DNA from 3 places in the Streptomyces sp. NPDC058335 genome. Region 1 is predicted to be linked to each of the others. Evidence: riboswitches for the same ligand, from Rfam matches in the RefSeq annotation. Region 1 holds a riboswitch; each other region holds the start of a gene.

Region 1 (7,955 bases):
GCTCGTCGGTTACATCCTGCGGATGCTCGACCCCGAGCCGGCGTTCGCCAGGACGATGCTCACCACCGGATGGACGTTCGGGGCCGTGGCCGCGGCCGCGATCCTCGTCGCCACCGTCGGCCTCCTGCTCACCGCCCTGCGCAACCGTCCCTCCCTGGAGGCCGGCCCGTACAGCGAACTGAGCGAGGAGGTGGGCCGCGCGAGGGAGGCCTGGCGGGAAGCCCTGCTGGAGCGGGGCATCCTGCCGTTCCTCCGCGAGGCCCTCGCCCACCCCGGCACGAGCGCCGCGCTCGACCCCGCACCGGCCCCTCCGGCACCCACCGGCCGCCTGCCGAAGATCGGCTACGACCGTCCGGGCTTCAGCAGCCCCGACGAAGGAAACTCGGCCGGCTCCCGCCCCAGCTACAGCAGCCCGGACTACACCAGCCCGGACTTCGGCGGGCCGGAACACCAGCCGGAATAGGCCCTCGGCTTGCGCCCCCGCCCAGGGGAGCGCAAGCCGTAGGCCGGGCCGACGGAACGAGGGCCAGGGCGTCAGCCGGCCTGCCGGTCAGAGGATGCCCGCCTGCCCCGCGGCCGTGAGCCAACTCGGGAACTCGGACAGGAGACGGTCGTAGAGCTCCTGGTCCGGGACCGTGCGGATGTCGTCGACGGCGAAGAAGCCGACGTTGTCCACACGTCGGCCGGGCAGTGCGTCGAACCGCTCCAGCACGCCGTAGTTCGAGCGGCCGAGCCCGACGAACTGCCAGAAGATCGGCTCCGCCGCCGCCGCGCGCAGCTCCTTCTCGATCGCGGCGTCGCGGTAGACGCCTCCGTCGGAGAAGAACAGCACCAGCGTCGGGGCGGCCGCCGGATTCGCCCGAACATAGTCTCTGACCTGGGCGATCACCTTCTGTTCCTCGTTCTGGATGCCGACCGAGCGCATGTCGACCTGGCCCGGTTGCAGTCCCTTCCGCGGCTTCTTGCTCCGCCTGAACAGGCTGATCTCCCCCACCCGCACATGCAGCCGCAGCCACTCGGGGAGTTCGCCCAGGCGCAGGTCCGGCAGCCGGGCAGGGTCGGAGGCGAACGTCCAGGCCTGCATCTCACCGTCGTCATCAAGCTCTGCCGCCACAGCGGCCATCCGCTCGACCACGTCGGCCACCACCCCGCCGGAGTACAGGAACGACATGGACCCCGACGCGTCGAGCACGAGCACCACCCGCGCACTGACCCCCGCGGCACCGCGCTTCCGCAGACTGACCGCGACCTGCTCCTTCCGCAGGGACAGCCGCTTGCGCATATCGACCGGAAGCTGCTCCTCCCCCTTGGTCAGCCGGCCCCCGGCAGACGGCGCGGATACGGCGGCGGAGGCGGCCGGAGCCGACGGAGGCACGGGCGGGGGCGGGGGCGGCGTGCGTACGGCCGATGCCGCGTGGTCGGCTGCCGGCCCAGCGGGCTCCTCATCGACGCTGATCCCGAAATCGGTGGCCAGCCCCGCGAGCCCGGAGGCATACCCCTGCCCGACCGCGCGGAACTTCCACTGCCCCTCCCGCAGGTACAACTCACCTCCGATGAACGCCGTCTCCGTCTCTCCCCGCATCTCGAACCGCGCCAGCTCCGCCAGGCTCCCGGCATCGAGCAACCTGAGCGTCAGGCCGGCCACCTGCCCGAAGGTGCCGCCGTCGGCGGACGCGCACAGCGCCACACGCGCGACGGCACTCTCCAGCGAACGCAGGTCCACCTCGACCGTGTCGGCAGTGACACCGGCGGCGCTCCGCCTGCCCAGATGGGTGACTGCGCCGGAAGCGTGCCGCGGCTGGTTGTAGAAGACGAGGTCCGCGTCGTCACGCACCCTTCCGGCGGCGGTCAGCAGCAGAGCCGACACATCCACGTCCTGCCCGCCGGCCCGCTCGGACCAACTGATCTCGACGCGCACGGACGGCACATCGACCGGCAGATTGGCGCCCTTGCTCATGGATCGCGCTGTCATGCACCCAGTCTGCCGACCTCTGCGCCAGAAGCACCGCCCCAGGACGATTCCCTGCGCGTCAGTCCGCGATCGGCAGATACACCCGATTGCCCGCGGCCGCGAACTCCTTGGACTTCTGCGCCATTCCTTCCTCGACCTCCGCCCGACTGCCGCCGTGCTCACGGCGGATGTCGTGAGAGATCTTCATCGAGCAGAACTTCGGTCCGCACATCGAGCAGAAGTGAGCCGTCTTGGCCGGCTCCGCCGGGAGTGTCTCGTCGTGGAACTCCCGGGCGGTGTCCGGGTCGAGGGCCAGGTTGAACTGGTCCTCCCAGCGGAACTCGAAGCGGGCGTCGGACAGCGCGTCGTCCCACTCCTGCGCACCGGGGTGTCCCTTGGCGAGATCGGCCGCGTGGGCGGCGATCTTGTAGGTGATGACACCGGTCTTGACGTCGTCACGATTGGGCAGGCCCAGGTGCTCCTTGGGCGTGACGTAGCAGAGCATGGCCGTGCCCCACCAGGCGATCATCGCCGCACCGATGCCGGAGGTGATGTGGTCGTACGCCGGGGCGACGTCGGTCGTCAGCGGGCCGAGCGTATAGAAGGGAGCTTCATCGCAGATCTCCTGCTGAAGGTCGATGTTCTCCTTGATCTTGTGCATCGGGACATGTCCCGGGCCTTCGATCATCGTCTGAACATGGAAACGCTTCGCGATCCGGTTGAGTTCCCCGAGCGTGCGCAACTCCGCGAACTGCGCCTCGTCGTTGGCGTCCGCGATCGAACCGGGCCGCAGACCGTCGCCCAACGAGTACGTGACGTCGTAGGCCGCGAGGATCTCACAGAGTTCCTCGAAGTTCTCGTAGAGGAACGACTCCTTGTGGTGGGCCAGACACCACGCGGCCATGATCGACCCGCCTCGGGAGACGATGCCGGTCTTGCGGTTGGCCGTCAGCGGGACGTACGGCAGGCGCACCCCCGCGTGGACGGTCATGTAGTCCACGCCCTGCTCGGCCTGCTCGATCACCGTGTCCTTGTAGATCTCCCAGGTCAGCTCCTCGGCCCGGCCGTCGACCTTCTCCAACGCCTGGTAGAGCGGCACCGTGCCGATGGGGACGGGGGAGTTGCGCAGCACCCACTCGCGGGTGGTGTGGATGTTGCGGCCGGTGGACAGGTCCATGACCGTGTCGGCGCCCCAACGGGTCGCCCACGTCATCTTCTCGACCTCCTCCTCGATGGAGGAGGTCACCGCCGAGTTGCCGATGTTGGCGTTGACCTTCACCAGGAATCGCTTGCCGATGATCATCGGCTCGATCTCCGGGTGGTTGACGTTGGCCGGCAGCACCGCACGTCCGGCCGCGATCTCCTCGCGTACGACCTCGGGCTCCACGTTCTCCCGGATGGCCACGTACTCCATCTCCGGCGTGATCTCGCCCCGGCGGGCGTACGCGAGTTGGGTGACCGCCTGACCGTCACGGCCCCGGCGTGGCAGGCGCGGCCGTCCGGGGAAGACCGCGTCGAGGTTGCGCAGCCCGCCGCGCGGGGAGGTGTGCTTGATCCCGTCGTCCTCCGGGCGGACGGGGCGGCCCGCGTACTCCTCTGTGTCACCGCGGGCGATGACCCAGTTCTCCCGCAGAGGCGGCAGCCCTCTGCGGACATCCGTCTCGACGAGCGGATCGGTGTACGGGCCCGAGGTGTCGTACAGCGTGACCGACCGACCGTTGGTGAGATGCACCTGACGGACCGGCACGCGCAGGTCGGAGCGGGTGCCCTCGACATACGCCTTGTGCCATCCGATGGACTTCCCGGCCTCCCCGTCGGCAGAGACCTCGTCGGAGATCTGCGCGGAGGCAGGCGTGCGTGCGTCCTTGTTGGTCATGAGACCTACTCCCTACGCCGGCATTACCCGGTAACAGGTTCAGCGGTCGACGCAGCGGCTTCCGTCTGCCGACGTGTCATGTGAAACATCACTCGGTTGTGGTGACGTTCCACGTGAAACATCGCGAAGACGGAGGTCAGCGCCCTCTCAGCCCGGTGCTCCGAGCTCCCGCGTGTGCAAAGGTGCCTCCACGCTAGCGTCCTTTGTGGCGCGGTGAACAGTGGGCCTCTGTCGTTCTTGCGATGATCGGGCGGTGACCACGACACCCCATCCCCCGTTCCCACCGCCCGAACAGCCCCGCGGGCCGGGTATTCCTCCCGGTGGACGCCCCCGGCAAGGACAGGGGCACGGCCCCGGTGGCGGTTCGGTTCCCCGACCCGGTTCCGGGCCCGTTTCCCGTCCCGAGGACGGCTACAGCTTCGGCCCCGACGGCGGACAGGGCGGCGGCCCCGGCTTTGGTGGCGGACACGGGCACGTGTCCGGCGCCGGAGGGCACGGTGGTCGCGGGCACGGGCCCGGTGGTGGCCACGGCGGCGGCCGTGACGGCGCCGGAAGCACGGGTGGAGGCGGGGGCCACGGGCACGGCCCCGGTCCGGGTGACGGGCACGGCTCGGACGACGGCCACGGCAGCGGGCACGGCTCCGGCGACGGACACAGCGGTGGGCACGGTGGGGAGGGCCCCGGTTCAGGTGGCGGTCACGGGCACAGCCACAGTCACGGTCCGGCCGCCCCCGTCTCCCAACACCTGCGCAAGGTCATCGCGGCCGTTCTCATCCCGTTCGGCGTGGCCGTGCTCGTCGGCATGGTCGTGCTGTGGCCCGGCGGTGCCCCGGCGCACGAGCGCACCGGCGTCGGCTTCGACCGGCAGACGCAGCAGGCGACGGTCTCCAAGGTCGAGAGCATCAGCTGCTCGTCGGCGAACGCCTCGGGCGGCACCCCGACCGGCGACACCTCGACCGCCGAGGGCTCCTCCGCACAGCAACAGGAGGACGGCACCTGCAAGAAGGCCACGATCCGTGTGGACACCGGCTCGGACAAAGGCCGTACGTTCACCGAGATCGTCCAGCCGGACCAGTCACGTCAGTTGCACGAGGGCCAGAAGGTCGTGGTCGCCTACGAGCCCTCCGCGCCGAAGGACCTCCAGTACTCGGTCACCGATGTGAACCGCCGTGTCCCCATGGGCCTGCTCGCCATCATCTTCGCCGTCGCCGTCGTGGTCGTCGGGCGGCTCCGGGGTGTCATGGCGCTGGTCGCGCTGGCCATCAGCTTCATGGTGCTGAACTTCTTCGTCCTGCCCGCGATCCTGCAAGGCTCGAACCCGCTGGCCGTGGCGGTCGTCGGGGCGAGCGCCATCATGCTGATCGCCCTCTATCTGTGTCACGGTCTCTCGGCCCGCACCTCCGTTGCCGTACTGGGCACGCTCATCTCCCTGCTGCTGATCGGCGTCCTCGGCTCCTGGTTCGTCGACTGGGCGGCGCTGACCGGCAATACGGACGACAACACCGGTCTGATCCACGGTCTGTACCCGACGATCGACATGAGCGGTCTGCTCCTGGCCGGCATCATCATCGGTTCGCTCGGTGTCCTCGACGACGTGACGGTCACGCAGACGTCGGCGGTCTGGGAACTCCACGAGGCCAACCCCTCGATGGGCTGGCGAGGGCTGTACCGGGCAGGCATCCGGATCGGCCGCGACCACATCGCGTCCGTGGTCAACACGCTCGTCCTCGCCTATGCCGGCGCCGCACTGCCGCTTCTGCTGCTGTTCTCCATCGCCGAGAGCAGCGTCGGCACGGTCGCCAACAGCGAGCTGGTCGCCGAGGAGATCGTGCGCACACTGGTCGGTTCGATCGGCCTGGTCGCGTCGGTTCCGGTCACCACGGCGCTCGCTGCGCTCGTGGTCTCGGCGGACCGGCCGGGAACCGGCGCGCTCCCCGAGACGGCCCCGGCGACGCCGGGTGCCACATCGGCCGGTACGGCGGGCCCCGCCCCGCAGGGCTCTCGGGGCGGCAAGGGCAGGCGGCGCAAGCACTGACGCGGGCGGGCGTTCGAAGGGAGCCACGGGTACAGACTCCCTTCGAACGCCCCGCCCCCGCAGAAGCGTTCCTTCATCCTTGCGCCGCCAGCCCCCCGCCAGACCTCACCCGGCACTCTGCTCCTCCGCCAGAATCCGGTCCAAGGCCTCGTCGAGATGGGCGTCGAAGTCGGCGAACGCCCCCTCCTGCCCCAGCGGAACCAACTTGTCGGTGCGGTCGAGGAAGGCCACGAGCGGAGCCGCCGAGGAGCGGAACACCGCCTGGTCACCGCCCACCTGAAGCCGGATCAGCACCTCGCCCAGCACCTCCCGGTCGGCCGGCGAGACCCGCACATCTCCCTCTCCGCACGGCCTGCCCACCCCGTCGATGAGCAGCTCACGCCCGAACGCCCAGGTCACCGGGGCATCACCGGGCAGATGGAAGGTGAGCCGCACGGCGTACGGATCGCAGGTCTCGTAACCCAGTTCCACCGGGATGCGGAACGAGAGCTCCTCGGAGACGAGAAAGCTCATCATGACCTCTGCCTCTACTGCCTGCACGGACTCGCGCATCGCCTTACCCCGTCATTGCCGTCGACTGGCTGGGAATCAACCCCTGACACTGCAGGCATCTTGCTGAACGTACACAACAGATCACAAGGAGTGAGTTTTCAGATACTGATAGAGACCGCAAATGATCCCAGCATCCGCCCGATCTCGCTCTGCAACTGCTCTACGGCCGCAGGCAGCCGGTCGGCCTGGTGGGCGGGGAGGGAGATGGCCACCGTGGCGGCGGTGGTGCCCACAGTGATGGGGATCGCGGCACACACCGTCCCCAGCGCGTACTCCTGCCGTTCGACGACCGTCTCCATCCGCCGCACCCTCGCCAGCCGCCGCAACAGGGTGTGGTCGTCCCGGACGGTGTACGGGGTGATCGACTGCACGGGGTAGCGGTCGAGGTGGTCGCGGCGGGCCTCGTCGTCCAGCTGGGACAGCAGGCACTGACCGATGGCGTGCGCGTGCCCGGTCTCGCGGAAGTCGGCCCATTCCTCGACCGCCGGATTGCCCGGGGTGTCGGAGACGCACATGACCTCGATCTCGCCGTCCCGGTAGCGGGCGTAGTACACCGGAACGCCGATCGAATCGCGCCACCGCTCGAGGGTGGCGACCACGACGCTGCGACGTTTCTGCGTGGCTCCGCTGCTGCCGAGGCGCTCGGCGGCCTCCCCGAGGTAGAACATCCCCTTGTCGCGCCGCAGGTAGCCCTCGTGCACGAGGGTGCGCAGCAGGTGGTAGGCCGTGGGCAGTGCCAGGCCGGTCTCACGGGCCAGTTGCTTGGCCGGCGCCCCGCCGTCGTGCCGGGCCACGGATTCCAGCAGTCGCATGGCGCGCTGCACTGAACCGATGAGCGTCGCGGCGGACTGCGGTTGTTCGGGGACGCCTCTGCCGGCCGGCCGTTGGAGCAGGGGTGCGGTGGGGCGCGTGCGGGTGGGGGGTGAGTGCGGTTCCGCGAATGCTGCGGTGTCAACCGTGGCCAAGAGTCACTCCCGAAGTTCGAGAGGGCGGTCCGTGCGGGGAACACGGGAGGGGGGCGCCGATCGCGGGTGCTTCCCCGCGAGGGGTTCCGGACTTTAACGGCCCGCCACCGCAGACGGTCGTGCTGTCCGGGAAACTTCCCCCAGCCGAGGGAACCGGTGAATCCTGTTACCGGTCCCCGCTCCCGGCACCGCTCACCAGTCGCCGCGTGACGAGGACCCCGCCGTGAACTTCCGGACCACGTAGATCAGTCCGCCGACGACTGCGACGAAGACCAGCAGCTTGAACAGAAGGCCGATCACGAAGCCGACCACGCTCGCTATCAGGCCGCCGAACACGACCAGCGCGATGACCGGCACCGCCACCCACTTCACCCACCACGGCAGTCCCGCGAAGATCTCTTGCATCGCTCTCGCCCTCGTCTGTCCTGTCCGGTGCCACTGACGGCCCGGATCTTCGATGTCCTGCCGTCGATGCTAGGGCCCGAGGGGGTGCCGGCGGGGGCCTCGCACCCCTTGTCCTCCCCTGACCGATCCCTTAGGGAACCCCGAGGCGGCGCGTCCCCTGCCAGGCGTAGA
Region 2 (7,955 bases), on a different contig from region 1:
GTCTTCGCCAGCCAGAACTCCAGCAGCTCCCGCTCGCCGACGACCTCCAACTCCGGTGAGTCCAGCGGCAGTCGATGATAGAAGGCGAGCAGGACCGAGGTGAGCGGGCCGCGCAGCGCCACCGTCGCCTTCTCGTGTCCGCGATCCCAGGCGATCCCCTGCTCGGTCAGTTCCACCAGCCACTCGGCGTCCAGTCCGGCGGGCGCGTCGGTGGCGTGCAGATGGATGCTGCGGCCCCGGTGTTCCTCGGCGCGCAGCTCGTCGGACGCCCGGTGCGGCAGGTTCCGCTGCACCCACTCCACCAGGTACAGCCACTCGTCCAGCGCGTCGGCGGCGACCTCGGGCGCCACGTCGTAGGGCAGCCCGGCGGTGAGAGCGGCGTCGGCGCGGTGCACGGTGATCTCGTGGGTCATCCGGCGGGCCCAGAACCGGGCGTCACCGCCCCCGGCCCAGCCCCACACCCTCGTGTCGGGCCCGGCCTCCCGCAGCGCGGCCACGACCGCCTCACCGGTCTCCGCGAGCCAGGCGTCCAGCGCGGCCGGGTCGCCCTGGGCCTCCGGCCCGCCGTGCGACGGGACCTGTTCCTCCGCGACGTTCTCCTGCGCCCGCGTCCGCACCAGCAGCTCGACCCAGCGCAGGGCCCCGCCCGTGTGCCGGACGAGCTGCTCCAGAGACCAGTCGGGGCAGGTCGGAACGGTGGCCGACAGATCGGCTCCGGAGGTCACCACCGACCGCAACAGACCTACCTGGTGGGCGATTTCGTCGCAGTACCGCTCATGTGCGAGAAGGGTCATACGCGACACCGTACGGGCGGGACGATCAGTCGAGCACCACGATTTCGGCCGCGTCGAACTCCACCCCGACCGTGTCCCCGACCTCCGGCGCCAGCCGCAGCGCACACGCTGCCTCCAGGCGCGGCGCGTTCTCCGGCTGGAGGTGGAGGGCGACATGGGTGCCCTTGAAGGTGCGGGCGGCGACCGTGCAGGGCAGGCCCTGTTCCGCGTCCACCAGCCGTACCCCGGCCGGCCGCACCAGCAGCGTGCGGACGCCCTGCGGGGAGCCGGCCGGCACCGGCACCTTGCCCCACGGCGTGTCCGCGGCCTCCTCGGCGACGCCGGCCTCCACCACGTTGTCGAAGCCGAGGAAGCGGGCCACGAACGCGTCCGCCGGCCGCTGCCACACCTCCAGCGGCGTACCGGACTGGGCGATCCGCCCGTCCCGCATCACCACGACCCGGTCGGCCAGCGCGAACGCCTCGCCCTGGTCGTGCGTGACCGCGAGCACCGTGGTGCCCAACCGCCCGAACAGCTCCCGCAGTTCCACGACCAGCCGCTCCCGCAGCGACCGGTCGAGCTGCCCGAGCGGCTCGTCCAGCATCAGCAGCCGTGGGCTCGGCGCGAGCGCACGGGCCAGCGCCACCCGCTGCTGCTCACCGCCGGACAGCGCGGCGACGGACCGGCGGCCGGCATCCGGCAGCCCGACCAGATCGAGCAGCTCCCCCACCCGTTCCTGTCGTCGTCGCCGGTCGGTGCCGCGCATGCGCAGACCGAAGGCGACGTTGCCGCCCACGTCCCGCTGCGGGAACAGCTGATGGTCCTGGAACATCAGCCCCAGCCCCCGCCGGTGCGCGGGCACTCCCGCCTGGTCACGTCCGTCGAGCACCACCCGCCCGGCGTCCAGGGGTTGCAGCCCGGCCACCACCCGCAGCAGCGTCGACTTGCCGCTGCCGCTGGGCCCGAGCACACACACCACCTCGTGCTCGACGACGTCGAGATCGACGGCGTCCAGCACCGCCCGCCCTGCGAACCGCACGGTCGCGCCTTCGAGCCGCAGCATCAGAACTCCCCCGTACGGTCGGTGCGCAGCCGCTCCAGCACCAGCAGGGCGATCGCGCACACCAGCATCAGAATCGTCGAAAGGGCCATCGCCTGCCCGTAGTTCAGCTCCCCGGCACGCCCCAGCAGCCGCGCCACGGCGACCGGCAGGGTCGGGTTGTCGGGCCGTGCGATGAACACCGTCGCCCCGAACTCGCCCAGCGACACGGCGAAGGCGAACCCGGCGGCGACCAGCAGCGCCCGCCGCACCATCGGCAGGTCCACCTCCCGCCACACCCGCCACGGCGACGCCCCGAGCACGGCCGCCGCCTCCCGCAGCCGCTCGTCCACCGCGCGCAGCACCGGCAGCATGGTCCGTACGACGAAGGGCACGCCGACCAGCGCCTGCGCGAGCGGCACCAGGATCCAGGTGGCCCGCAGGTCCAGCGGAGGTTCGTCGAGCGCGATCAGGAAGCCGAAGCCGACGGTCACCGCGGAGACGCCCAGCGGCAGCATCAGCAGCGCGTCGAACCCGCGGACCAGCCGCCCGGCGTCCCGTCGGGTCAGGGCCGCCGCCGCCAGCCCGCCGACCGTCACCGCGATCACGGTGGCGACGAGGGCGTACTCCAGCGAGTTGCCGATGGCCTCGATCGGCGGGACCAGGAACACATTGCCGTCGTCGCTGGTCAGCGCCCGGTAGTAGGCGAAGTCGGGGGCGTCGAGGGAGCGTTGCACCAGCACCGCCAACGGCAGCACGAGCAGCAGCGCTACCGTGCCGAGCACTCCGGCGAGCAGCGCCCACTGCCCCGCCCCACGCGGCCGCCGTGCCGTCCCGGCCGCGTCCACCAGCCGCAGCGCGCTCTCCCGCCGCCGTACGGTCCAGGCGTGCACGGCGAGGATCGCGCCGACGGCGAGGAACTGGACGATCGTGAGGACGGCGGCCGTCGACAGGTCGAAGATCTCGGAGGTCTGCCGGTAGATCTCGACCTCCAGCGTGGAGAAGGTCGGGCCGCCGAGGATCTGCACCACGCCGAAGGAGGTGAAGGTGAAGAGGAACACCATGAGCGCGGCGGCGGCCACGGCCGGCGCGAGGGCCGGGAGGGTCACCTGCCGCCAGGCCCGGAAGGGCGAGGCGCCGAGCATCCGCGCGGCCTCCTCCTGCCGCGGGTCGAGCTGCGCCCACAGTCCGCCGACCGTCCGCACGACGACGGCGTAGTTGAAGAAGACGTGGGCGAGCAGGATCGCCCACACGGTGGTGTCCAGCCGTACGCCCCACAGCTCGTCGAGGAGACCACCGCGGCCGACCAGCGCGAGGAACGCCGTACCGACGACGACGGTCGGCAGCACGAACGGGACGGTCACGACGGCCCGCAGGACCTGCTTGCCGGGGAAGGAGAACCGGGCGAAGACGTAGGCGGCGGGCAGGGCGATCAGCAGGGTGAGCGCGGTGGAGGCGAGTGCCTGCCAGGTGGTGAACCACAGGACGTGCCGGATGTCGGACTGCCCGAGCACGTCGAACAGGCGCCCGAAGTGCCAGCCGCCGCCGGAGTACAGTCCGCGCGAGAGGATCGCGGCGACCGGGTAGGCGAAGAACATCCCGAAGAACGCGACGGGCAGGGCCATGAGCCCCAGCCGCGCCGCGCTCCCGGTACGCCCGCGGCGCGGGGCCGCCCGCCGGTCTACTTCAGTACGAGCGAGGTCCACGACTTGACCCACTGGTCGCGGTCCGCGGCGATCTTCGCCGGGTCCATCGTCTCGGGATCCTCGGCGGCCGGGCCGTACTCGGTGAACTCGGCGGGCACGGCCGCGCCCTTGGCCACCGGGTAGACGAACATGTTGAGCGGCATGTCCTCCTGGAACGTCTTCGAGATCAGGAAGTCGATCAGCGCCTTGCCGCCCTCGCTGTTCTCGGCGTTGCTCAGCAGTCCGGCGAACTCGACCTGCCGGAAGCAGGTGCCGGTCGCGACACCGGTCGGCGCGGTCGTCGGCTTCGGGTCGCCGTAGATCACCTCGGCGGGCGGCGAGGAGGCGTAGGAGACGACGAGCGGCCGGTCCCCGCCGGCCTTCCTGCCGCCGGCCGAGCCGGAGAACTCCTCGTTGTAGGCCTGCTCCCAGCCGTCGACGACCTTCACACCGTTGGCCTTGAGCTTCTTCCAGTAACCCTCCCAGCCTCCCCCGTCCCCGTACTTGGCGGCCGTGCCGAGCAGGAAGCCGAGGCCGGGCGAGGAGGTGGAGGCGTTCTCGGTGACGAGCAGGTTCTTGTACGCCGGCTTCGCCAGGTCGTCGAAGGTGGCCGGCGGGGCCAGCTTGTGATCGGTGAAGTACTTCTTGTCGTAGTTGACGCAGATGTCGCCGTAGTCGACGGGCGTGACCCGGTGCTTTCCGGCGTCCAGCTGGTACTGCCCGTCGACCTGGTCCAGCCCCTGCGCCTCGTACGGCTGGAAGACGCCGTTGTCGAGCGCGCGGGAGAGCAGGGTGTTGTCGACGCCGAAGAAGACGTCGCCCTGCGGGTTGTCCTTGGTGAGGATCGCCTTGTTGACGGCCTGCCCGGCGTCGCCGTCCTTGAGGACCTTCACCTGGTAGCCGGACTTCTTCTCGAAGTCGGCGAGCACGTTCTCGGAGACGGCCCACGAGTCATGGCTGACGAGGGTGACGGTCTTGCTCTCGCTCTGCGAGGAACCGCCGTCGTCCGACGATCCGCAGGCGGACAGCGTGACGAGACCGAGACCGAGGCCTACGGCCGCGGCCACGAACGTCCTGGTGTGCACTGGAATTCCTCCTGGAGGTGACCAGGAAGAGACGCGGCCCCGCCCGGAACCCGCGAGGGTGTCCGGGCAGGGCGCAACAGCTCGAGTGATGACCGAACTTCCTACCCAGAATGACCTGGGCGAGGTTCAGAGGGTCTGCGGCCCGGTGCCGCACTCTCAGCGCTGTGGCGCTCCCCTGTCGGAATATGAAGATGTCTGATTTACCGCACTGTCTGAAAACAGGACAGTACTTACGTCGGTCAGACTACCGCTCGGTGGCGGCGAGCTGACCACACGCCCCGTCGATCTCCTGACCACGCGTGTCCCGGACGGTGACGGGCACCCCGTGCGCCGCGATGGCCTCGACGAACGCCTTCTCGTCCTCGGGCCGGGAGGCGGTCCACTTGGAACCCGGCGTCGGGTTGAGCGGGATCAGGTTCACATGTACGGGCCGGCCCTTGAGCATGCGCCCGAGACGGTCACCACGCCAGGCCTGGTCGTTGATGTCGCGGATCAGCGCGTACTCGATGGACAGCCGGCGCCCGGACCTCTCGGCGTACTCGAATCCGGCGTCGAGCACCTCGCGCACCTTCCACCGCGTGTTCACGGGGACGAGGGTGTCGCGCAGCTCGTCGTCGGGGGCGTGCAGCGAGATGGCCAGCCGGCACTTGAAGCCTTCGTCGGAGAACCGGTTGATGGCCGGCACCAGCCCCACGGTCGACACGGTGATCCCGCGCTGCGAGAGCCCCAGCCCGTCGGGCGCGGGGTCGGTGAGCGCGCGGATGGAGCCGACGACCCGCTTGTAGTTGGCGAGCGGCTCACCCATGCCCATGAACACGATGTTGGACAGCCGGGCCGGTCCGCCGGGAACCTCTCCGTCGCGCAGCGCCCGCATCCCGTCCACGATCTGGTGGACGATCTCGGCGGTGGACAGGTTCCGGTCGAGCCCCGCCTGCCCGGTCGCGCAGAACGGGCAGTTCATCCCGCAGCCGGCCTGCGAACTGATGCACATGGTCACCCGGTCCGGGTACCGCATCAGCACCGACTCCACGAGCGTGCCGTCGAACAGCCGCCAGAGCGTCTTGCGGGTGGTCCCCTGGTCCGTCGACAGATGCCGTACGACCGTCATCAGATCGGGCAGCAGCGCCTCGCGCAGCTTCTCACGGGCACCGGCGGGGATGTCGGTCCACTCGGCCGGGTCGTGCGCGAACCGCGCGAAGTAGTGCTGCGACAGCTGTTTCGCACGGAACGGCTTCTCACCGATCTCCGCCACCACCTCCTTCCGCTCGGCGGGCGAGAGGTCGGCGAGGTGCCGCGGCGGCTTCTTGGCTCCGCGGGGGGCGACGAAAGTGAGTTCTCCGGGCTTAGGCATGGCTCTACCAGTGTCGCAGATCCATTCGGGTGCCCCGGTCGGCTCAGAACAGCCCGCCGGTCGCGGTGTGACGCACCGGGCGGCGTACGTCGTCGTCCGGTGCCATCCGCCGCAGTAGAGCTTCGGCCTGCGCCGTCCGTTCTGCGCGAGGAGCGCCTCGCACCATCGGCACGGCAGATCACCGTGGTACCGGCCGTCCTCGCCCCGTCTCGCCGTCCCCATGCGCGGGACCCTGTCGGAGCGGTTGATCACGGGACGAGCCCCCGTCCGCGGGGGACGGGGGCTCGTTTCGACCGGGCTGAGTACCGATCAGCCGGACCCCACGAACAGCACCAGCAACAGCCACACCACCGGCGCGGTGGGCAGGAGCGAGTCCAGGCGGTCCATGATGCCGCCGTGACCGGGGAGCAGGGTGCCCATGTCCTTGATGCCGAGGTCCCGCTTGATCATGGACTCGCCGAGGTCACCGAGGGTGGCGCTGGCCGCGACCGCCAGGCCGAGCAGCAGACCCTGCCACCAGGTGCCGTCCTCGATCACGAACTCCATGCACAGTGCACCGACGACCATCGCGAACGACACCGCGCCGAGCAGGCCCTCGCGGGTCTTGCCGGGGCTGATCCGCGGAGCGAGCTTGTGCTTGCCGAAGCGCCAGCCGACGGCGTACGCCCCGGTGTCGCTGACGACCGTCAGCAGCAGGAACGTCATGACGCGGAGCGCCCCGTCGTCCGCGGTGAGCATCATCGCGACGAACGTGGCCAGGAACGGGACGTAGAAGGCCGCGAAGACTCCGGCAGTGACGTCCTTGAGGTAACCTTCCGGCGGTTCCGTCATCCGCCAGACCAGGACCGCGAGCGCGGTCAGGGCCATGGCAACCCAGGCGCCCTCGGCACCCCGGACGTATCCGGCGACGACCATGGCCGCGCCGCCGACCGCGAGCGGCACCAGCGGAGCCTTGATGCCCTTGCGCTCCTGGAGCCGACTGGTCAGCTCCCACAGGCCGACGACGACGGCGACCGCGATCACGCCGACGAAGACGGCCTTGACGACGAACAGCGACGCGATGATCACCGCACCGAGTCCGACACCGACCCCTATGGCCGCAGTCAGGTCACGGCCCGCGCTCTTCTTCTGCGGGGCGGATGCCGGCTGTGGTGCGTCGGGCATGGGCTCCGGATTCTGCGGCACCGCCGCAGGGGGCTGTGCCGACGGGGTCTCGTCACGGAACGTCCCCGCGGGGGACGTCTCGTTTCGGAACGTCCCGCCGTGGGACGTCCCGTCGCGGAACGTCTCGTCTCGGAACAAGGGGCCGCCCAGCCGAGCGGCCCCCCGGTCGTCATCCTGGTTTCCGCCATGAGCGGGTACGTCGGGGACGATGGGCATGGGGCGAGTCTGCTGCGCCTCAGGCGCATCGTACGCGGGACCCGCCGGGGCAGCCCCCTGGACAGGTCCGTGCGGGACGGCCCCGTGATCGTTGGGCCCCCAGTACCCGGCCTGTGAACCGGCTCGTGGCGGAGCGCCCCAGGAAGAGTCGTTCATCAGACCTCGAGCAGCTCCGCTTCCTTGTGCTTGAGGAGCTCGTCCACCTGGGCGACGTACTTCGCGGTGGTGTCGTCGAGTTCCTTCTCGGCACGGCGGCCCTCGTCCTCGCCGACCTCGCCGTCCTTGATGAGCTTGTCGATCGCGTCCTTGGCCTTGCGGCGCACGGCGCGGATGGACACCTTGGCGTCCTCGCCCTTGCTCTTGGCGACCTTGATGTAGTCGCGGCGGCGCTCCTCCGTCAGCTCGGGGAACACCACCCGGATGATGTTGCCGTCGTTGCTCGGGTTGACGCCCAGGTCCGAGTCACGGATCGCCTGCTCGATGTTGCGCAGCGCGCTCTTGTCGAACGGGGTCACGACCGCCATGCGCGGCTCCGGCACGGAGAACGAAGCCAGCTGGTTGATCGGCGTCGGCGCGCCGTAGTAGTCGGCCACGATCTTGTTGAACATCGCCGGGTGCGCACGGCCGGTGCGGATCGCGGCG
Region 3 (7,955 bases), on a different contig from region 1:
GAAGGAGGCGCAGTCGCCGACCGCGTACACGTCGGGCACGGACGTGCGCAGGCTCGCGTCGGCCACGACCTCGCCGTGCCGGCCCAGCTCGACGCCCGAGCCGGTCAGCCAGGCCGTCGCGGGGCGGGCGCCGATGCCGACCACGACGGCGTCGGCGGGCAGCCGGGACCCGTCGTCGAGAAGGACCGCACCGGGCTCGACGCGCTCCACGCGCGCGCGGGTGCGCAGCTCGGTGCCGCTGTCGGCGTACCAGGAGGTCATCGGGGCGGCGACCTCGGCGGGCAGGGCGCCGGCCAGCGGCCGGTCAGCGGCCTCCACGACGGTCACCGCGCAGCCGGCCTCGCGCGCGGCGGTGGCGAACTCGGCGCCGATCCAGCCGGCGCCGACGACCACGATGTCGTGCCGGCGGGCGAGCACCGGCCGCAGCCGTTCGGCGTCGTCCAGGGTGCGCAGCAGATGGACGCCGGGGACGCCCTCGGCGCCGGGCAGCCGGATCGGTTCGGCGCCGGTGGCGAGCACGAGGACGTCGTACGGGACGGGCCCGGACCCGGTGTCCAGTTCGTGGTCGGCGGGGCGTACGCCGAGGGCCTCGGTGCCGAGCCGGAGTTCGACGCCGAGGCTCTCGAAGTCGACGTCGAAGGCGGAGTGCTCGGCCGTGCCGAGCAGGACGGCCTTGGACAGCGGGGGCCGGTCGTAGGGCTGGTGGGGTTCGGCGCCGATGAGGGTCACCGTCCCGTGGAAGCCCTGCTCGCGCAGGGCGACCGCGGTCTGCACCCCGGCCATCCCCGCGCCGACGACGACCACCCGCCGCTCCGCCGGCCTGTCTTCTTCCCGCGTCTGTTCGCTCACCTGATCACCTTAGACAACTGACGGATCGTCAGTCAGTCGTCCTGTTCCGTGACCGTGTTCCGTGCCCCTGTTCCGTGACCGGTTCCGCGATCTGCTCCACCACGCTGGTCCCGCTCCCCGGCCGCGACTCCCACTCCCAGGTCTCGTCGAGGCGCAGCCGCCCGTCGGGCAGTTCGACGACCGCCGACACACAGTGCCCGGACGACGTCGTCCCGTCGTGCCCCAGCTGGACGTACCGGAAGTCCAGCCGGTCTCCCTCGCGGGTACCCACCAGGTGCCCGCGTACGACGTCGCCGCCCGCGTAGTCGGCCCAGATCACGCCGTCCCGTTCGCGGTACGTGAAGCGGGTGCGGGTGCCGACCTGACCGGGGGCCTGGTCGGCCACCGGGGCCAGGACCAGGCCGTCGAGCGAACGGGCCACGAGAGGAGGCTCCCTTACTGGGACGGACGGCGGGGGGCTAGGGTGGCCAACGTAGAGCACTCGCGGGAGCCCGGACGCACCGGGCTGAGAGGGAGGCTGGCGGCCTCCGACCGTACGAACCTGATCCGGGTCATGCCGGCGAAGGGAGGGGCTGGACGCCCATGTCCTCACCTATGTCGGACGTCCTCGTCGTGGGGGGCGGCATCATCGGGCTCGTCACCGCGTGGCGGGCCGCGCAGCGGGGGTTCGCCACGGCGGTGGTGGACCCCGGGCCGGGCGGCGGGGCCGCGCAGGTGGCGGCCGGGATGCTGGCCGCGGTCACGGAACTGCACTACGGCGAGCAGACGCTGCTCGGCCTGAACCTGGAATCGGCCCGCCGCTACCCGGACTTCGTGGCCGAACTCACCGACCTGACCGGCCACGACCTCGGCTACCGCCGCTCCGGCACCCTCGCCGTCGCGCTGGACGCCGACGACCGCGCCCATCTGCGGGAACTGCACGCCCTGCAACGGCAGTCGGGGCTCACCTCGGAATGGCTGTCCGGACGGGAGTGCCGGCGGCTGGAGCCGATGCTCGCGCCCGGGGTGCGCGGCGGGCTGCGGGTGGACGGCGACCACCAGATCGATCCCCGGCGGCTGGCGGCGGCGCTGGTGACCGCGTGCGAGCGGGCGGGCGTGGCCTTCCACCGCGACTGGGCGGAGCGGCTGACCGTGTCGGCCGGGCGCGCCGCGGGGGTCCTCACGCGCGCGGGTACGACGCTCGCGGCGGAGCAGGTGGTGCTCGCGGCGGGCAGCCTCAGCGGGCGGCTCGCGGGCGTCCCGGCGGAGGTGCTGCCCCCGGTGCGGCCCGTGAAGGGCCAGGTGCTGCGGCTGACCGTGCCACGGCGGTACGCGCCGTTCCTGACCCGGACGGTACGGGCCGTGGTGCGCGGCAGCCACGTCTACCTGGTGCCGCGCGAGAACGGCGAGCTGGTCGTCGGGGCCACGAGCGAGGAACTGGGCTGGGACACGACGGTGACGGCCGGGGGCGTCTACGAGCTGCTGCGCGACGCCCACGAACTGGTTCCCGGGATCACCGAGCTGCCGCTCACCGAGACGCGCGCGGGGCTGCGTCCCGGGTCGCCGGACAACGCGCCCCTGCTCGGGCCCACCGGCATGGACGGGCTGCTGCTGGCGACCGGGCACTACCGCAACGGCGTGCTGCTGACACCGGTCACCGGGGACGCGATGGCGCACGCGCTGGCCACCGGTCAACTTCCCGTCGAGGCCCGCCCCTTCACACCCAGGCGCTTCCACGCCGCCGCACTCTCGGAGCAGCCCGCATGAAGATCTCCGTCAACGGCGAGCGACGCGAGGTCGCTCCCGGCACGGCCCTCGACAGCGTCGTACGGTCCCTGACGCCGGCGCCCACCGGAGTGGCCGCCGCCCTCAACGAAACCGTCGTCCCGCGCGCGCGGTGGTCCGCCACCGCCCTCTCCGACGGAGACCGCGTGGAAGTCCTCACCGCCGTCCAGGGAGGCTGAGCCATGGCCGACGATCCCTTCGTCCTCGGCGGTACGACGTACTCGTCCCGCCTGATCATGGGTACCGGCGGTGCGCCCAGCCTGGAGACGCTGGAGCGGGCGCTGGTCGCGTCCGGGACCGAGCTGACCACCGTCGCGATGCGGCGGGTCGACCCCTCGGTGCACGGGTCCGTGCTGTCGGTGCTCGAACGGCTCGGCATCCGGGTGCTGCCCAACACCGCGGGGTGCTTCACCGCCGGGGAGGCGGTGCTGACGGCACGGCTGGCCCGGGAGGCGCTGGGGACCGATCTGGTCAAGCTGGAGGTCATCGCCGACGAGCGGACGCTGCTGCCCGATCCGATCGAGCTGCTGGACGCGGCGGAGACGCTGGTCGACGACGGGTTCACGGTGCTGCCGTACACGAACGACGATCCGGTGCTGGCGCGGAAGCTGGAGGATGTCGGGTGTGCGGCGGTGATGCCGCTCGGCTCTCCGATCGGGTCCGGGCTGGGTATTCGCAACCCCCACAACTTCCAGCTGATCGTCGAGCACGCGCGCGTGCCGGTGATTCTCGACGCGGGGGCCGGTACGGCGTCGGATGTGGCGCTGGCGATGGAGCTGGGGTGTGCGGGGGTGATGCTGGCGTCGGCGGTGACGCGGGCGCAGGAGCCGGTGCTGATGGCTCGGGCGATGCGGGGGGCTGTGGAGGCGGGGCGGTTGGCCCGGCTCGCGGGCCGGATCCCGCGCCGCCACTTCGCGGAGCCGTCGTCCCCCACGGAGGGCCGCGCCGCCCTGGACCCGGAACGCCCGGCGTTCTGACGACGCTCCCCGCACGCCACCCGGCGCCGCGGTCCCGCACTGCTTTCCCACCCACGCACCGCCCATGACCGTCGGCCGAGAGGCGAACGTCGCCCGCCAAGGCCGAGCGCCGTCGGCGGCTGCCGCGCGGGACGGTGGCCGCCGGGGCCGGGCGCCGGCCACGGCTGCCCCGCGGGGCCGATGACCGCCGGGACCGGGCGCCGACCACGGCTGCCCCGCGGGACGGTGGCGCCGGGGCCGGGCGCCGGCCACGGCTGCCCCGAGGGGCCGATGACCAGGACCGGGGCGCCGGCCACGGCTGCCCCATGGGCCGATGACCGCCAGGGCCGGGGCGCCGTCGGCGGCTGGCGCGTGGGACGGTGGCCGCCGACGGTGCTTCGCCACTGCCTGCGAGGGTCTGCGTCCGGCCGACTGTCACGGGCGGTGCGTGGGTGGAGAGGTCCGTGGGTGGGCGTGTGCGGCCGCTCGGCCGTGTGCCTCGTCACAGGTGCGCTTCAGTCCCGCTGCGATACCGGTGTGAGCGGTGAGGGGTGTCGGTGCGGGCTCGTAGACTCGCCTCCGTGGACACGACCCTTCAGGACCCTCTGGTCGGGCAGGTGCTCGACGGGCGCTATCGCGTGGAGGCGCGGATCGCGGTCGGCGGGATGGCCACGGTCTACCGGGCCGTGGACACCCGCCTCGACCGCGTCCTCGCGCTCAAGGTGATGCACCCGGCCCTCGCGGCCGACGCCTCCTTCGTCGAGCGCTTCATCCGCGAGGCCAAGTCCGTCGCCCGGCTGGCCCACCCGAACGTCGTTCAGGTGTTCGACCAGGGGACCGACGGGTCGTACGTCTACCTCGCCATGGAGTACGTCGCAGGGTGCACCCTGCGGGACGTGCTGCGTGAGCGCGGCGCGCTCCAGCCGCGGGCCGCGCTGGACATCCTGGAGCCGGTCCTCGCCGCCCTCGGCGCCGCGCACCGCGCCGGTTTCGTGCACCGGGACATGAAGCCGGAGAACGTACTGATAGGGGACGACGGCCGGGTCAAGGTCGCCGACTTCGGCCTCGTCCGGTCCGTGGACACCGTCACCAGCACCACCGGGGCCGTCCTCGGCACCGTCGCCTACCTCGCCCCCGAGCAGATGGAGCAGGGCAGCTCCGACGCGCGCGTGGACGTGTACGCGTGCGGGGTCGTGCTCTACGAGATGCTCACCGGCGACAAACCCCACGACGGCGGCACTCCCGCCGTCGTGCTCTACAAGCACCTCCACGAGGACGTGCCCCCGCCCTCCACCGTCGTACCCGGCATGGCGTTCGAGCTGGACGAACTGGTCGCCTCGGCCACCGCCCGCACCCCGGAGGTTCGTCCGGCGGACGCCGTGGCCCTGCTCGCGCAGGTCCGCGAGGCGCGCGGCGCGCTCGACGAGGCACAGCTGGACGCGCTGCCCCCGCAGGCCCTGTCCGCCGACCGTGACATCGCGGACGACCGCACCAGCGTGATCCCGCGCTCGCTCACGGTCCCGCGCCTCCTGCCCGTCAACGAGGACGAGGACGACGACGGCAGAGCCGGGGACCCGATGAACCGGACCTCCCGGTTCGCGGCGGAGCCCCCGCTGCCGCCCCGGCGCCGCTCCGTGCGGCCCGGCCGCGGAGTGGTCGCCATCGTCGCCGCGGTCCTTCTGGTGCTCGGCGTCGGCGCGGGCGTCTGGTACATCAACTCGGGGCAGTTCACCAAGGTCCCGGCGGTCCTCACACAGACCGAGGCGCAGGCCAGGGAGCGGCTGGACGCGGCCGGGCTGGACGTGGGCGAGGTGAAGCACGCCTACAGCAACACGGTGAAGCGCGGCACGGTCATCAGCACGGACCCGGAACCGGGCGCCCGTATCCGTGCCAACGACTCGGTGACCCTGACCGTCTCCGACGGCCCGGAGACCGTGAAGGTACCGGATGTGAAGGGCTCGCGGCTGGACAAGGCCAAGGAGCTGCTGAAGACGGACGGTCTGGAGCCTGGCCTGGTCACCGAGGCGTTCAGCGAGGACGTCCTCAAGGGCTTCGTGATCAGCAGCGGCCCGAAGGCCGGCACGGAGCGGCGCGCGGGCTCGGCGGTGTCCCTCGTCGTCAGCAAGGGCGTCCCGATCGACGTCCCGGACGTCACCGGCCAGGACCTGGACGACGCACGGGCCGAGCTGGAGGAGGCCGGCCTGGTGGTGGAGATCTCCACCTCGGAGATCAACTCGGAGTTCGACAAGGGCCAGGTCGCCGCCCAGTCGCCGGGCGCGGACAAGCAGGCCGCCGACGGCGACACGGTGACGCTGACCCTGTCCAAGGGGCCGGAGATGGTGGAGGTCCCGGACGTGGTGGGCGCGAGCGTCGACGACGCCACGGCCGAGCTGGAAGGGGCAGGCTTCGAGGTCGAGGAGGACCGCGGCCTGCTGGGCCTGTTCGGCGACACCGTCAAGAGCCAGTCCGTGGACGGCGGCGAGACCGCCCCCAAGGGATCGACGGTCACGATCACCATCCGCTGACGGTGACGCTCGTCATCCGGTGACCGGGGGGTGCTGGGAGCATGACACCCTGAACGGGTGAGTTCTCAGCCCCCCTTCCCCTCCCGCAACCCGGTCGGCGGCCACGTTCCCGTGGCCGGCGGTCTGCACTCCGTGGGACTGTCCTACGCCCGTGACCTCAAGGCCGAGACGGTCCAGGTCTTCGTCGCCAACCCGCGCGGCTGGGCCACCCCGACCGGTAACCCGGCGCAGGACGCGGCGTTCCGTGACGCCTGCGCGGCGGAGTCGATCCCGGCGTACGTGCACGCGCCGTATCTGATCAACTTCGGGTCGCACACCGAGGCGACGGCGGAGAAGTCGGTGGAGTCGCTGCGGCACTCGCTGCGCCGTGGGCGGGAGATCGGCGCGCTGGGCGTGGTCGTACACACCGGGAGCGCGACGGGCGGGCGGGAGCGGTCCGTGGCACTGAAGCAGGTCCGGGAGTATCTGCTGCCGCTGCTGGACGAGCTGACCCGTGACGACGACCCGTTTCTGCTGCTGGAGTCCACGGCCGGACAGGGCGCCTCGCTCTGCTCTCGGACCTGGGACTTCGGGCCGTACTTCGAGGCGCTGGACGCCCATCCGAAGCTCGGTGTCTGCCTGGACACCTGCCACATCTTCGCGGCCGGGCACGACCTGACCGGTCCGGCGGGCATGCATCAGACCCTCGATCTGCTGGTGGACACGGTCGGCGCGGGCCGGCTGAAGCTGATCCACGCGAATGACTCCAAGGACGTGGTGGGCGCCCACAAGGACCGGCACGAGAACATCGGCGCGGGGCACATCGGCGAGGATCCGTTCCGCGCGCTGATGACGCATCCGGCGACCGCGGGGGTTCCGCTGATCATCGAGACGCCCGGCGGGAAGGAGGGGCACGCGGCGGACGTGGAGCGGCTGAAGAAGCTCCGGGACGGCTGACGCCGGGGAGTGCACCGGGTCAGTCCTCGGTCTCGAACAGCACGTGGGACGTGTCGAGACGGCTGCTGCTCTGGAGGCGTACTGGCCATCTCGCTCGTCATCGCCTTCTTCGCGACCACCCCGGACCGACCGGCCGCGGCAAGGGCCACGCGGTGGTGCACCAGTACCACCGGTGACCAGCGCGAACACCGCGACCGAGAACGTCAGCGCTCAGAGTTCGGGGCCGTCCCCGGGCTCCTCCTGGTACGAGTACCGCTGCTCTCTCCACGGGTCGCCGATGTTGTGATAGCCGCGCTCCTCCCAGAAGCCGCGGCGGTCGGCGGTCATGTACTCGACGCCGCGAACCCACTTGGGGCCCTTCCAGGCGTAGAGGTGGGGCACGACCAGCCGTACCGGAAAGCCGTGCTCGGCGGTGAGCAGTTCGCCGTCCTTGTGGGTGGCGAAGAGCGTGTGCTCGGCGGCGAAGTCGGACAGCCGCAGGTTGGAGCTGAAGCCGTACTCCGCCCACACCATCACATGGGTGACATCGGCCGCGGGCGGCACGGCCTCCAGGATGGTCCGGGCCGGTACACCGCCCCACTCGGAGCCCAGCATGCTGAACTTCGTCACGCAGTGGAGATCGGCCAGCACGGTGGCGTACGGGAGGGCCGTGAACTCCTCGTGGTTCCAGCACCGCTTGTCGCCGTCGGCGGTGGCCCCGAAGACCCTGAACTCCCAGCGTTCGGGCCGGAACTTGGGCACCGGGCCGTAGTGTGTGACAGGCCAGCCCCGCTGAAGTCGCTGCCCCGGCGGAAGCTCGGACGCTGCTGCTTCTCCTGGTTCTCGCTCCACCGGATGACCCATGTCTCCATCCTGACAGACCCCGGCCGGTGCGAATGACCAGGCATGTCCAGAATCGGGCAAGTACCACTAAGCATGGACTAAC

What was found. A riboswitch is a leader RNA that binds a small molecule or an ion and turns the genes downstream of it on or off. The one in region 1 is predicted to bind thiamine pyrophosphate.
Region 2: another riboswitch for thiamine pyrophosphate. It lies ahead of ACFWJX_RS07460 (thiamine ABC transporter substrate binding subunit); the one in region 1 lies ahead of thiC (phosphomethylpyrimidine synthase ThiC).
Region 3: another riboswitch for thiamine pyrophosphate. It lies ahead of thiO (glycine oxidase ThiO); the one in region 1 lies ahead of thiC (phosphomethylpyrimidine synthase ThiC).

The regions. Positions count from the first base shown of each region.
Region 1 is NZ_JBHXHX010000005.1:290,161-298,115, reverse strand. Features, by position in the region: gene ACFWJX_RS11735 (hypothetical protein) at 1-463, shown strand, start outside; gene ACFWJX_RS11730 (VWA domain-containing protein) at 551-1,972, opposite strand; gene thiC (phosphomethylpyrimidine synthase ThiC) at 2,031-3,827, opposite strand; TPP riboswitch at 3,820-4,009, opposite strand; gene ACFWJX_RS11720 (YibE/F family protein) at 4,303-5,862, shown strand; gene ACFWJX_RS11715 (SsgA family sporulation/cell division regulator) at 5,968-6,414, opposite strand; gene ACFWJX_RS11710 (IclR family transcriptional regulator) at 6,513-7,379, opposite strand; gene ACFWJX_RS11705 (DUF5326 family protein) at 7,572-7,784, opposite strand.
Region 2 is NZ_JBHXHX010000003.1:352,754-360,708, reverse strand. Features, by position in the region: gene ACFWJX_RS07475 (maleylpyruvate isomerase family mycothiol-dependent enzyme) at 1-794, opposite strand, end outside; gene ACFWJX_RS07470 (ABC transporter ATP-binding protein) at 820-1,836, opposite strand; gene ACFWJX_RS07465 (ABC transporter permease) at 1,836-3,437, opposite strand; gene ACFWJX_RS07460 (thiamine ABC transporter substrate binding subunit) at 3,494-4,582, opposite strand; TPP riboswitch at 4,663-4,769, opposite strand; gene rlmN (23S rRNA (adenine(2503)-C(2))-methyltransferase RlmN) at 4,827-5,933, opposite strand; gene ACFWJX_RS07450 (phosphatidate cytidylyltransferase) at 6,243-7,469, opposite strand; gene frr (ribosome recycling factor) at 7,469-7,955, opposite strand, start outside.
Region 3 is NZ_JBHXHX010000015.1:9,447-17,401, forward strand. Features, by position in the region: gene ACFWJX_RS27210 (NAD(P)/FAD-dependent oxidoreductase) at 1-849, opposite strand, end outside; gene ACFWJX_RS27215 (hypothetical protein) at 878-1,270, opposite strand; TPP riboswitch at 1,323-1,434, shown strand; gene thiO (glycine oxidase ThiO) at 1,432-2,595, shown strand; gene thiS (sulfur carrier protein ThiS) at 2,592-2,792, shown strand; gene ACFWJX_RS27230 (thiazole synthase) at 2,796-3,590, shown strand; gene pknB (Stk1 family PASTA domain-containing Ser/Thr kinase) at 4,151-6,094, shown strand; gene ACFWJX_RS27240 (deoxyribonuclease IV) at 6,152-7,030, shown strand; gene ACFWJX_RS27245 (sulfite oxidase-like oxidoreductase) at 7,241-7,873, opposite strand.